Regions from separate parts of the Bifidobacterium sp. KRGSERBCFTRI genome, predicted to be linked through region 2. Evidence: riboswitches for the same ligand, from Rfam matches in the RefSeq annotation. Region 2 holds a riboswitch; each other region holds the start of a gene.
The links. Region 2 has a riboswitch for thiamine pyrophosphate ahead of OGI63_RS05460 (ECF transporter S component). Riboswitches for the same ligand answer to the same signal wherever they lie in the genome.

Region 1 (4,535 bases), 930 kb from region 2:
CCGGCATGCCACCGGCGCTTATACCTTCGATGTGCTCCTCACTCTCATTCAGCCGTTCGGCAAGACCGTGGCGGAATGCCAGGTACGCGGCATGCGCCCTCTCGTATTGAGCACGCAGATTGGTATCGTCGGCAAGCATTTCGTTGTATTGTCTCATGAGTCCATCGGCTTCCAGATGCGATACGGCCTTCACCGCCTCCGGACTGGTCAGGTACATGGTCGTGGGGAATGGAATGCCACCGGGCAATACAGGCCCTGTGATCACCACCAGCGGGGTGCCGTCCCCGACGCAACGTGCTCCGACAGCCACCATGCCACGCGGATACCTGCCAAGCTGGGTCTCGACGGTGGCGATGTCATTCTGCGTCGCCGGGTGCTCCATGACCCGCTGCAATGTCTCTGCGGCCAATGTCTCTATGCCGTTGGCGTTCCGGCCTTCTTTGCTCATGCTTCCTTCCGATCTTGGTCAGGGAATCGAACGGGCCATCGCCCGCATGGTGTGTGGGTATGTCGAATGCGCTACTGCCCTGCCGAACCGCCATCCTGCGGGGCATCGGTGCCCGCGGTGGCATCAGGGTCATTCTGTTGCCGCGATTCGGCGGTGTTGCCATTATTGGTGGCATCGGGTTTTCTGGCATCCGATTCCTTGAACGAATAGGCGAGCTCACTGTACCAGGGCAGGTTCGATTGGCCCGTTTCCGTGTTCGCATTGGCATCGGACTTCGGCTGTTCGCCGCTCACCGCCTCGGGATGCTCCACCTTGATCGCCTGCTCCCCTGGGAACACATACCCGAGCCGTTCCCTGGCCTGGGCGGTTACGTATGCAGGGTCGTCCCAGCGGGCGATGTCGTTTTCGAGATCCTTCTTCTGCGCCGCGAGCACGGCTTCCTGCTTCTTGAGCGAGTTCAGCTCGCTCAGATTGATCGCATACGTGTGGAATGCGGAGATGATCTGGATGGAGCCCACCGCGATGACGAACAGTGCGATGAAGAATGCGATGGGGCCGGTGTTCGCTCCCTTCGTGTGCGTCCGCTCCTTCTTGGACGAGGAGGGCGCAGACTGTGGTTTCGAAACATGTGGCCGCTTGCTCATAGGAACGAAAATACCCGCCGCATTCGACGTGCGGCGGGTATTAGCGAATAAGGTCCCTAAGGACGGGTCACCCGGTCAAACCAGAATGCGTTTCGAATCACATGTACTTCCGGCATGCCTTGAATGCGCTGTAGCCAGCGTATTCGGCGGTCGAACCGAGCTCTTCCTCAATCTCGAGCAGGCGGTTGTACTTGGCGATGCGCTCGCCACGTGCCGGGGCGCCGGTCTTGATCTGGCCGGTGTTCTTGGCGACGGCGAGATCGGAGATCGTGGTGTCCGGCGTCTCGCCCGAACGATGGGAGACCATGGAGGTGAAGCCGTTCTTCGTGGCCAGCTCGATGGCGTCGAGGGTCTCGGAAACGGTGCCAATCTGGTTGAGCTTGACCAGCAGGGAGTTGCCGGCGCCCATATCGATGCCCTTCTTCAGACGCACCGGGTTGGTGACGAACAGATCGTCGCCGACGAACTGCAGGCGGTCGCCAAGGGCCTTGGTGATCTTGGCCCAGTCTTCCCAGCCTTCCTCCTGGAACGGATCCTCGATGGAGACGATCGGGAACTGGTCGACGAGCTTCTCGTAGAAGTCGAGCATGTACTCGGAATCACGGTCCTCACCATCGAAGTGGTACTTGCCGGTCTCCTTGTTGTAGAACTCGGAGGAGGCGACATCGAGGGCGATGCCGATCTGCTTGCCCGGCTCATAGCCGGCGGCGGAGATGGCGTCCATGATGTACTTGAGGGAATCCTCGTTGGTCTTCATCTTCGGAGCGAAGCCGCCCTCATCGCCGAGACCGGTGGCCAGACCCTGCTTCTTCAGCACGTTCTTGAGGGTGTGGTACACCTCGACGCCGGCCTGCAGAGCCTCGGAGTAGGTCTGGAAGCCGTACGGGGAGATCATGTACTCCTGGATGTCGGTGGCGAAGTCAGCGTGTGCGCCGCCGTTCATGATGTTCATGTTCGGAACCGGGAGAACATGGCCGTTGGTGCCGCCGATATAGCGGTACAGCGGCAGTTCGGCGCTCTCGGCGGCCGCATAAAGGGCGGCGAGGGAGACACCGAGGATGGCGTTGGCGCCCAGACGGCCCTTGTTCGGGGTGCCGTCGAGCTCGATCATCAGGTCATCGAGTGCGCGCTGGTCGGTGGCGTCCATGCCGATGACCTTCGGGGCGATCTCCTCGTTCACCGCCTTGACGGCACCGAGGACACCCTTGCCCTGATAGACGGACTTGTCGCCATCGCGACGCTCCCAAGCCTCGGCTTCGCCGGTGGAGGCGCCGGAGGGAACGAGACCCAGGCCGCGAGCACCGTCATCGGTGTCGAGCACGACCTCAACGGTCGGGTTGCCGCGGGAATCAAGAATCTGGCGTGCGTACACGCTTTCAATTGCTGCCACAACTTCTCCTTAATGTGCATAGGTTGTGATGACAGTTTCCAGCGTAATGAGATTGTTGGACGATTGGCGGGAGCGGATCAGAAAAAATGTGAGCGCTCCCACGACTCTTTTCGACTGCGACACGCGTATTGTCCGAGCCTTCCGACAACGTGAACAGCGACACGGGGTGCCCGGGCCATGACCTTCAAACATGCTGGAAGCGACGCCAAAGCGGGTCGGCTGGGCTGAGATCACACTCGTTGAACCTGACATAGACAATGCTATCGAAGGGAATGTCATGACCCAGTCTGCAACGAACGAGTCCGGGAACCCTTACCGGGATGCCAGTTCGATGGGCACGACCGGTGCACCGGCACGCTCCGCCGCATACGCCGTGCCCGCAGCCGAACATACCAAGACTGCGAGCCGGATCGGCACGCGATTCATTCCGTGGCATCATGGCCGCGCACCCCGCTTCTGCGCGCTGTGGGCTTCCACGGTGCTCATCGTGCTCGCGTGGGCCTTGGCCACCGGAGGACCGGCGCACAACCGTTCACTGCCCTCCCCCGGCGAAGTGTGGCAGGCGCTCCTTGCGTTGCACAGCGAGGGGCTGTTGCTGCCATCCATAGGCGTAAGCCTCTACAGAGTGTCTCTCGGCGTGGCCCTGGGTGTCGTGACGGCGGTGCCAGCCGGCATCATCGCAGGGTCAAGCACCATTGGCCATGCAATCATGGACAAGCCCATACACATGCTCAGGGCCGTGCCGTTCCCGGCGCTCTCCCCACTGCTCATCGTGCTGTTGGGCATTGGGGAGACGATGAAGGTGGCATTGATCGCCATCGGCGCGTTTGCGCTGATCTATGTGAATGTGCGCGACGGCGTGCGCGGCATCGATCCGAAACTGCTCGAATTGGCGCAGGCATACCACCTGCCCAAACGCACCGTGTTCGCGAAGATCCTGCTGCGGGGCACGCTCCCGCGCTTCATGACGGGGCTGAGGTTCGCACTCACCGTGTCTTGGATCGCGTTGGTGACCTGCGAGACGGTGAATTCCTCGGCAGGCATCGGCTACATTCTCTCGCGTTCCCAGCAGTTCTACCGGACCGACCAGATGGTGCTGTGCATTGTGCTCTATGCATTCCTGGGGCTGTTCAGCGAATGGCTGGTGGGTGCATTGGAACGGCTCGTCGTTCCATGCGCACACTGATACTCCATATAGCGGCAATCAGGTTCACCCTTACAATGACCAATCCCATGAGACATATGGGTACACCCATATGCACCCAAACAAGGAGAATCATGTCACGATCCACCATGCTCAGATTCACGTCCGCCGCATGCGCAGCGTTGCTCTCACTGTCATGCTCGGCCTGCGGCGAACCGAATGCCGCGGATTCCTCCACGACCATGCGCGTGGCCTATCTGTCGACCGCGAATTACCTGACCACCGTACGCGGCGAAGACTTTCTTGACGAGACGATGCAGCACACCAACGTCAAATTCACCGGCCCATACAACCCGACGGATGCATACTCAGCAGTGCTGTCGGGCAATGCCGATGCCACGAGCACCGGCACCGGCTCGTACATCAACTTCGTGGCGCAAGGCCAACCGTGGGTGGCCTTCGCGATCGAGTATTACACCGGTGATTCGCAAGGAATCGTGGCCTCGCCGAAATCTGGGGTGAACTCACTTGAAGACCTCTACGGCAGGAACGTTGCGATCATAAAACGCGGCGGCACCGGCGATTACGTGCTGCACAAGGCATTCGAGCATGACGGACTCGATGTAGGCAGGGTGAACATCGTCGAGATGAGCCCCTCCAATTTCCAGGCGGCTTTCACTTCGGGACAGATCGACGCATTGAGTTCCTTCGACCAGAATCTGGCCGCCGCAATGGCGACCCCGGGCGCGAAACTGCTCGTGAACGCAACGGAATACGGGAATAAGAACGTCTCGATTCATATGGTGTCGAAGGATTTCGCCACCAAGCACCCCGAAGCGGTGAAAGCGATGTATCGGGCGCTCGTCAGGGAATCCGACGTGGCGCAGGCCACGCCGTCGATCATCACCG
Region 2 (4,535 bases):
CGGCGTCGGATTTGAGCCAATATGCGCGAGGGGCTATGGGTACACGGTCACGCTGTGTGATGGTGTGGTCACCATCGAACGCGGCGGAATCGTCGCGTCCATGTACGGGTTCGCGCGGACCGAGATACCGGTCGGCAGCATCGTGGACGTGGCACCCGGCAAGGCGACGGTCTTCGCGAACGGCCTGTTCTGCCTGTCCGTGCGCACGTTGGACGGAGATACGCCGATGCTGGGCAGCGCGTCCGAGTCCCGCAAGTCGCCGTACTGCGCGATCTACACGAAAAAGCAGGAGAAGGATTTCCGACGGCTGTGTGACGCGGTGGAATCGATGCTGTCCGTCGATCCTCTGCCGGTCGCGTACGACCAGACGCCGGAAAGCCTTTACATGCGACAGCTCGCGTCGATAGCGGAATCGAAACAGCATAGGAAGGAAATGGGGTCGAAATGAAATACGGTATGAGGAAGCCAAGTTGAAAAAAGAGCCTGTCGGCACGTACGAAAGGTCGCGCGACGCGTGCTGTCAAAAAGGCGCTGATTCCAGGATACGGCAAAAAGGGCATGGGCTGGCTGCATCCCAAGCGCAAGCTGTACAACACCGTCTACCGGAAGACCACTTTCAGCCTGTTTGACCTGTTCAAATAAGAAAACCGTGATGGATTTATTAGATTTGGCCGTGCATAGAGGCGCGTCTACTGGCACGCCGGGATGATTTCGCCATCTCTGTTGATGAAACGCGCCGGTGACAGAGGCTCGTCCGACTCCAAGCGGTCCAGATACGCGAAGATGCGTTCCGGCGGTTGCTCCATTCTTGAAGGGACGAATTGGAACGTGGCGGGACGAATCCGCATGTCAACTCCCTGTTTTGCGAGCGCTCCTGTCAGTCGTTCGATGGGGTTGGTTCTTATGCCTTGTTTGATGGTTTGTGTGAGTGAGTTTTTGCATTGTGCGACGTTTTGTTTCCAGTCGCGCATCTTATATCCGGTGATGTTTTCGTGCCATTCGTAGTTGTCGCCTTTTGAATGTAGCGTCCATCCGGGCCATAGTGCGTTGAATGGGTTGATGGCCCAGTCGTCTTCGTAGATGGACCACCATTTTATTGTTTTGTTTATGTAGTCGATGTGGATGCCTTTTTCGGGTTGTTTGTTGTGTGTTTGGAGGTTCCATTGCCAGGGTTTGCCTTCGTTGCAGCCTTGGATGACTTTGTTGACGAGCGTATGCATTTTGTTGGGGCCGAGTAGGGCTATGTTTTCGAGGTCGATGTAGTTTCCCCAAGTGATTGTTTTGTTGTTTTCTGTTGTGCAGGAGAATGCGTCGGTTTCGTTGGATATGGTCCATGGGGCCATATCCGATGCGGCGTCGAAGTCGCCGAGGTCTTTGAACGAATGATCGGTGTAGATGATGTCTGTGTCGGCTCCGGTGGCGCGTAATGTGCCGCGTGTGTCTTCGGGGGACCAGATTGCGGTCCATCCTGGCCATGTCAGTTCGATCAGGGCGTTGATGAGCCGGGGAAGGTAGCAGCCTTCGCTTTCTTCGGCCCAGACGATTCGTTTGGTGGTCATATCGATGAACAGGGTGCCTTCGAGCCATGGCGCGCTTTTCATCTCTTGGGGGGTATCCACGCCGTATGGGGCCTCGTGGTCAACACCGCCGCGAACTGGCTGACCTGGCAGGGCTACCTCCTCTTCCTGATCGGCGGCAAGGACGGCAGCTGGGCATCCGCCAACCTCGGCGTGATCGTGGCGCTGCTTGTCGGCCTGTTCGGCGCGTTGGCGTTCCAGCGTGGAGACATCGCCAAGCAGGAGGCCGACCTGCCGGCATCCGAAACGGCGGATGCCATCGAAGCCAAGTGACGAACGGCGCGATCGCACAGGAAGGAACATACGATGATCGCTGAAGATGAGTGGCTGGTCGTCATCGACCGTCAGAAAGTATTCGCCGAAAGCGAATGGTCCGCTTGGGCCTGCGCCGACGGAACCTACTACGACACCAACGAAGCGTTCGCAAAACTGGCCAAGGCGTTCGGCGACCGCGTGGTCTACACGCGCTACGTCGCGCCGATTCCGCCAAAGGACGCCTGGGTCGACTACTTCAAGGACTGGCCGCAGTTCCTGGTACCGCCGGACGACCCGATGTACGACCTGACCGACGAGACCGCCGCCCTCGCCGAAGGCCATCAGGTGGTGGACCGCACCACATTCGGCAAATGGGGACAACAGCTGATCGACGCGATCGGCGGAGCCAAGAAAATCACGGTCTGCGGCGTGGCCACCGACTGCTGCGTGCTCACCACCGTGCTCGCCGCGGCCGATAACGGCGTGGCCGTGCGCGTTCCGGCCGACGCCTGCGCCGGCAGCACCCCGGAGAACCAGGAACTGGCGCTCAACACGATGCGCTTGTTCGAACCGCTGATCACGGTAACCGACACGGCGTCGATCCTGGCATAGCCGACAGCGGCTTTCCCGCATATCGATGGGTTCCGTGTTTTTCCGAAGGCCCAGGACTTTCGGGAAAACACGGAACCCATTTTTCCATTTCACGAGACTTTTGGCCGACATGTGGAATACCAGCCTGGAAACGCGCCGAACCATGTAATATCGCTTGCGGACACGGGGGCCATTATGGCTGAGAGGAAGCGACCGCTTCAACCGTATGAACGTATACCGGATAATGCCGGCGCACGGACGTCTCTCTACTTCCCGTGCCTTTGCATAAGAGAAAGGCACATACCTTTATGACTGAAGAAAACCAGTCTTCCGCAGTTCGCAAACCCAACGTCAAATGGCGTGTGGTCGACATCGTCGTGGCCGCGATTGTTGCCGTCGCATCCGGCGTGATCTTCTGGGCCTGGGACTTCATCTACGCCGTCCCGACCGCCCTGTTCGACAGCCTCACCCCGGGACTGGGCGGACTCTTCCATTTCATGTGGCTGTTCGCCGGCCCGCTCGTGGCCATCATCATCCGCAAGCCCGGCGCGGCCTTCTTCGGCGAAACCATCGCCGCGGTCATCGAAACGCTGCTGGGCAATCCATTCGGCGTGACGCACGCACTGCTGATCGGCATGGCCCAAGGACTCGGCGCCGAAATCGGCTTCGCGGTCTTCGCATACCGCAAGTGGAACCTGCTCACCGTGACCCTGGCCGGCGCGTTGACCGGCCTATCCAATGGCCTGTACGAGTGGGTCGTCACCGCCGGCTGGTCGACACTGCAAGGCGTTGTGTTCACCGTCTGCTGCGTCATCTCCGGAGCCGTATTCGGCGGAGCGCTCATGTGGTTCGTACAGAAGGCGCTCGCCAAAACCGGTGTGCTCGACCGCTTCGAATCAGGCAAGGCCGACGTCGTGGCCTGAACCACGCAACTCACAATCCAACAACAAACACAGAAAACATGCCGGCCGTCCGCCGGCGTATCCAAGAAAAGAGAAAATCATGACCAACCACGTTCCAGAAGCAACGAAACCCGCCAGTGGAGACTACGCCTGGCTGGGCGCGGAAGCCGGCTCCGTCGCCGACCTCATGTACATGCTCAACACCGAGGACTGGTACGACGCCATCAACTCGCGTTTCGTCAGCGAGCTGCTTGACGACACCTTGCCGGAATCCATCCTCAAGGCGTACCTGATCCAGGATTTCAAGTTCTATAACAACGGCATGATGGCGCGTCTCATCAAACTCGCCCCACGTCAGGAGACCAAGGACATGCTCGCGGCGCAATCGCAGTGGTTCGCCGACAACGAGGCCACCTACTTCGAGCACTTCCTCGAGGCCTATCACGTCAGCCAGGAGGAATACGACGCGACCGAACCGACCCCGGCCAACAAGGAGTACGGCGCATACCTCGACAGCCTGTCCGACAAGAGCTGGCCGGAACTGATCACCGCGATCTGCTGCATGGAATGGCTGTACCTCGCATGGGCCAAGCGCACCGTCGACGCCGACGTCATCCAGCAGGTGCCGGCGCACAAGGGCTGGGTCGACCTGCATGAAGGCGCGCACTTCCGCAAGTGGGTCGGCGACCTCATCTCCCTGGTCAACGAATACTGCTCCATCGATGGTCCGGAAGCCGAAGTGTTCCGCACCATCGTGCATCTGGAGCGCCGCTTCTTCGACGACTCCTACCCGCAGGAGTGAGCCTGCGATCCACGACCGCATAAGCCATGAGCCGGGCGCGTACGATCGATGTCGTACGCGCCCGGCTCATTTGTTGCGGTTCCGTCCGGAGCCCGGCTTCCTCGTGCGCGGCTGCCGCGCGGGGGCGGCCCGGCTACAGTGAAATCTTGTCGATACGCCGGAGCTCCTCGTCGCTGAACGAAGTGTTTCTAAGCGCACCGATGTTGTCGATCAGCTGCTGTGGACGGGACGCTCCGACCAGCACCGAAGCCACCATGCCGTCGTGCAGCAGCCAAGCCAGCGACATTTCGGCGAGCGTCTGTCCACGCTCGGCGGCCAGATCGTTCAGGTCGCGAATCTGCTGAAGCCGTTCCGGCGTCAACGCGCTCTGCTGCAGGAATCGTCCGTCATGTGCGATTCTGCTGTCCG
Region 3 (4,535 bases), 1.2 Mb from region 2:
CGACGGTGATGCACAGCGGGGTGCCGATCTCGTCCTGTCGACGATAGCGGCGGCCGATCGCACCGGATTCGTCGTAGTCGATCATCCAGTCATTGAGACGCAGATCCTGCGCGAGGTCCTGGGCCACCGACTGCAGTTCCGGCTTCTTGCTCAACGGTAGCACCGCGGCCTTGACGGGAGCGAGACGCGGGTCGAGACGCAGCACCGTGCGCTTGTCTACGCCGCCCTTGGTGTTCGGGGCCTCGTCAACGTCGTAGGCATCCACAAGGAAGGCCATGAGCGAACGCGACAGACCGGCTGCAGGCTCGATGACGTACGGAATGTACTTCTCGCCGGTGGCCTGGTTGAAGTAGCTCAGGTCCTCGCCGGAATGCTTGGCATGGGCGCCGAGATCGAAATCGGTACGGTTGGCCACGCCCTCGAGCTCACCCCAATCGGAGCCCTGGAAGCCGAAGCGGTATTCGATGTCGACGGTGCGCTTCGAATAGTGTGCGAGCTTTTCCTTCGGATGCTCGTAATGGCGCAGATTCTCGGGGTTCACACCGAGGTCGATGTACCACTGTGTGCGGGCGTTGATCCAGTACTGATGCCAGTCCTCATCGGTGCCCGGCTCAACGAAGAACTCCATCTCCATCTGCTCGAACTCGCGGGTACGGAAGATGAAGTTGCCTGGCGTGATCTCGTTGCGGAAGCTCTTGCCGGTGTTGGCGATGCCGAACGGCGGCTTGGAGCGCGACGAGGTCATCACGTTCTTGAAGTCCACGAAGATGCCCTGTGCCGTCTCCGGTCGCAGATAATGGAGGCTGTTCTCATCTTCCACAGGACCGAGGTGCGTACGCAGCATCATGTTGAAGTCACGGGGTTCGGTCCAATTGCCGCGGGTGCCGCAGTCCGGGCACACGATGTCCTTGAGGCCATTCGGGGGCAGCTGGTCGTTGTGCTTCTCGGCATACGACTCCTCGAGCTTGTCGGCGCGATGACGCTTGTGGCAGGTGAGGCATTCGATAAGTGGATCGTTGAACACCGACACGTGGCCGGAGGCGACCCACACCTCGGACGGCAGGATGATCGACGTGTCGACGCCCACGACATCTGGTCGGGTGACGACCATCGAGCGCCACCATTCGCGCTTGATGTTGTCTTTGAGCGCCACGCCGAGCGGCCCGTAGTCCCACGCAGAGCGGGTGCCACCGTAGATCTCGCCGGCCGGGAACACGAAGCCGCGACGCTTGGCGAGGGAGACAACTTCATCGATTTTGGAATTAGCCACAATGCACCTTCTGGTTTGAACGGTTTGGGGTCTTATACAAGGCTTCACCCTACCGTTGGCGGCTGACACGCAGGGAGCCCGTTCCGGTGCCCATGTGGGGTGATGACACGCATGAGCACAGCAGGCGTCGAGAGTGTTCAATACGTTTGGAATACACATGTCAGGGGAGCTGATAGAGCTGAGAGTGGCTTCGCGCCTAACCCTTCGAACCTGTTGGCTAGCACCAGAGTAGGGAGTACAGATGACCACAGCGTCGACCACGCCGAATTCCGACACATCCAATCTACACGAGGTCGCACCAGACGACCCCATTCGTGAGCGTATACGCCAGGCGGCGCAGAATGTTCGCGAGCAGACCCCGCTTGCGCAGTCATTCACCAATTTCGTCACCATTAATCTGGTGGCCAATGCGCAGCTCGCCGCGGGGGGCACCGCCGCCATGAGCTTCCTTCCCAACGATGTGACCTCGTTGGCCTCTTCGTGCGGTGCCACATACATCAACGTGGGCACGCTGCTGCCGTTCTACCGCGATGCACTGCAGGAGATCTCGGAGCATCTGAGCCGCCATGGCTGCAAGTGGGTGCTCGACCCGGTGGCAGCCGGCGTTGGCGTCGCGCGCACCGAGATCCTCAAGGGGTTCAAGGATTACCCTCCCACCGTCATCCGCGCCAACGCATCGGAGGCACTGGTGTTGCACGACATGTGGCAACTGGGCGATGCAGCCGGAACGGATGAGCACAATGGGCCCGCAGGCGTGGAGGCCGCCGACAGTGTGGATGCCGCCATCACCGCGGCCACCGATCTGGCGGCGTATCTGGCGCTCCACTCCCCCACCCACACGGGGGCCGTCGCGGTCTCCGGCGAGGTCGATCTCGTCACCGACGGACGACTCGTCTACCGACTTCCCGGTGGAAGCGCGATGATGACGAAGATCACCGGTGCCGGGTGCTCGCTTGGGGGTGTCACGGCCACCTATCTTGCAGTGGCCGATCCACTGGTGGCATCACTGGCCGCCTCGATGCTCTACAACGTATCTTCCGGAGCCGCCGAACGAGCATCGCATGGGCCGGGATCGTTCCAAACCGCGTTCCTCGACGCTCTGTGGAACGTTACGCCGGAGGAAATCGCCTCCGCACCGCTCTATTTGGCCTAGAATCTGCCATGGCACGGCATGCCGGCACACAACAAACGAATCAGGTGACACAATGAACTCGTTCCCATACCCATCCATGCGCGACCGTTTCGACCTGCGCTTCTATTTCGTGGTCGGCCCCGACGATTGCGGCAACCGGCCGATTCTCGACGTCGTGGCCAAGGCCCTCGACGGAGGCGCCAGTTTCATCCAGCTGCGCGCCAAAACCCAGGATGTCGCCGAGATCGTCTCCCTGGCGAACGACATCGCCGAAGAGATCGCAGGCCATCACGTGGAGCACTCGGTGGCCTTTGTGGTCGACGACCGGGTCGATGCCGCGCTCGAGGCCCGTGCCAAGGGCATCAAGGTCGACGGGGTGCACATAGGTCAGGACGACCTCGATCCAGTGGTGGCACGAAAGCTGCTTGGACCTGACGCGATCATTGGACTGTCGGCGAAAACCGTCGACGAAGTGCGCGAAGCCAACCATCTGCCCGAAGGCACCATCGACTACATAGGAGCCGGCCCACTGCACATGACGGCCACGAAGCCCGAGAGCATGATCGTCGACGAAAATGGCGATATCACCACGCTGAACGTCTCCTCCATCGACGAAATGCGCACGATGAGCAAGTATCCGCTCATCGTGGGCGGTGGCGTGAAAGCCGACGACATTCCCATGCTCGCCAAGACGAAGGCCGACGGCTGGTTCGTCGTATCCGCCATTGCCGGCGCCACCGACCCGGAGCAGGCCACTCGCCGTCTGGTCGATGACTGGACCGCCATTCGCGGCGACGAGAAGCCCCGGTACACCGGACGCAAGCCTGCTGCAACCAAGCTGCCGGCCGTGCTCACGATCGCCACAACCGACTCCTCCGGCGGTGCCGGCATTCCCGCCGACCTCAAGACGATGCTCGCCAATGATGTATTCGGCGAATGCGTGGTGGCGGGCATCACGGCGCAGAACACGACCGGCGTGCAGGCCATCGCCGCCGTGGACCCCAGCATCGTGGGCGCCCAGATCGATTCGGTTTTCGACGATATTCGACCCACCGCCGTGAAGATCGGCGTCATCGTGGGCGTTGAATCTGTGAAAACCGTCGCCCGCAAACTCAGGGACCACCAGGCCACGAACATCGTGGTCGACCCGGTCATGGTGGCCACAAGTGGGTCGAGTCTTGCCGCGGACGACACAATCGCCGAGGAAATCAGCAGTCTCTTCCCGATTGCCACGGTGATCACCCCGAATATTCCTGAGGCACAGGTGCTGGCCCAGATGCCGATCGGCAACCAGGCCGACATGGAGACCGCGGCCGTCCAACTCGCCAAGGACTATGGCACCTGCGTGCTGGTCAAAGGCGGCCATGGCGTGAAGGACGCCGACGACGTGCTCGCATTCCCGACCGGTGCCGTCACGTGGTTCGAGGGGGAACGCATCGCCAACGACAACACGCACGGCACCGGCTGCACGCTGTCGTCCGCAATTGCCTCGTATCTCGCCCAAGGCGAGGACCTCGAAGACGCCGTACGCGACGCCAAGGCATACCTGAGCGGAGCTCTGCGCGCGAATCTTAACCTCGGCAAAGGTCACGGTCCGATGGACCATGCCTGGGCGATGCACTGAGCAGAAGGCAATCTGAAATTCCATAGCTGTGTGGCTGAGCGATGAACAGACATGCCCGGTCGCACGCCTGCGACAAAGGAGAAGACACATGAACAGCCCTGATCGCAATGCGGTGCGGCAGGAAGTGCCCGTGGACGAGCACGGCAAACCGATCATCAACACGGTGGCGGCAGTGGCGATCGCCCCCAGCGGTGTCGGCGCCGAGCTGAGCGAATACGTGGCGGAAGCGGTGGAGGTGATCCGCGAATCCGGATTGCCGAACGAGACGAACGCCATGTTCACGAACATCGAGGGAAACCTTGACGATGTGCTCAAAGCGGTGCGCGACGCCACGGTGAAACTCGCCGAACAGGGATACCGCACCGGCGTGACGCTCAAGCTCGACATTCGCCCGGGCTTCTCAGGGCAGATCAGCGAAAAGCAGCAGCTCGTGGACGAGATACTCACCAAGCGGTAAGCGGCACGGAATATGTGGGTGTGCCGTCGGTATGTCATGTGCATATTCGGCA

Region 1: another riboswitch for thiamine pyrophosphate. It lies ahead of OGI63_RS09680 (ABC transporter permease); the one in region 2 lies ahead of OGI63_RS05460 (ECF transporter S component).
Region 3: another riboswitch for thiamine pyrophosphate. It lies ahead of OGI63_RS10775 (hydroxyethylthiazole kinase); the one in region 2 lies ahead of OGI63_RS05460 (ECF transporter S component).

Annotation. Positions count from the first base shown of each region.
Region 1 covers NZ_CP109653.1:2,222,438-2,226,972, forward strand. Annotated here, with positions in the region: gene OGI63_RS09665 (DUF501 domain-containing protein) at 1-448, opposite strand, end outside; gene OGI63_RS09670 (FtsB family cell division protein) at 520-1,092, opposite strand; gene eno (phosphopyruvate hydratase) at 1,190-2,482, opposite strand; TPP riboswitch at 2,635-2,772, shown strand; gene OGI63_RS09680 (ABC transporter permease) at 2,760-3,668, shown strand; gene OGI63_RS09685 (ABC transporter substrate-binding protein) at 3,761-4,535, shown strand, end outside.
Region 2 covers NZ_CP109653.1:1,291,802-1,296,336, forward strand. Annotated here, with positions in the region: gene OGI63_RS05440 (hypothetical protein) at 1-448, shown strand, start outside; gene OGI63_RS05445 (hypothetical protein) at 690-1,619, opposite strand; gene OGI63_RS05450 (hypothetical protein) at 1,635-1,850, shown strand; gene OGI63_RS05455 (cysteine hydrolase) at 1,884-2,444, shown strand; TPP riboswitch at 2,597-2,700, shown strand; gene OGI63_RS05460 (ECF transporter S component) at 2,732-3,346, shown strand; gene OGI63_RS05465 (TenA family protein) at 3,426-4,127, shown strand; gene OGI63_RS05470 (aldo/keto reductase) at 4,261-4,535, opposite strand, start outside.
Region 3 covers NZ_CP109653.1:2,487,076-2,491,610, forward strand. Annotated here, with positions in the region: gene OGI63_RS10770 (glycine--tRNA ligase) at 1-1,270, opposite strand, end outside; TPP riboswitch at 1,423-1,523, shown strand; gene OGI63_RS10775 (hydroxyethylthiazole kinase) at 1,512-2,423, shown strand; gene thiD (bifunctional hydroxymethylpyrimidine kinase/phosphomethylpyrimidine kinase) at 2,476-4,026, shown strand; gene OGI63_RS10785 (MTH1187 family thiamine-binding protein) at 4,115-4,483, shown strand.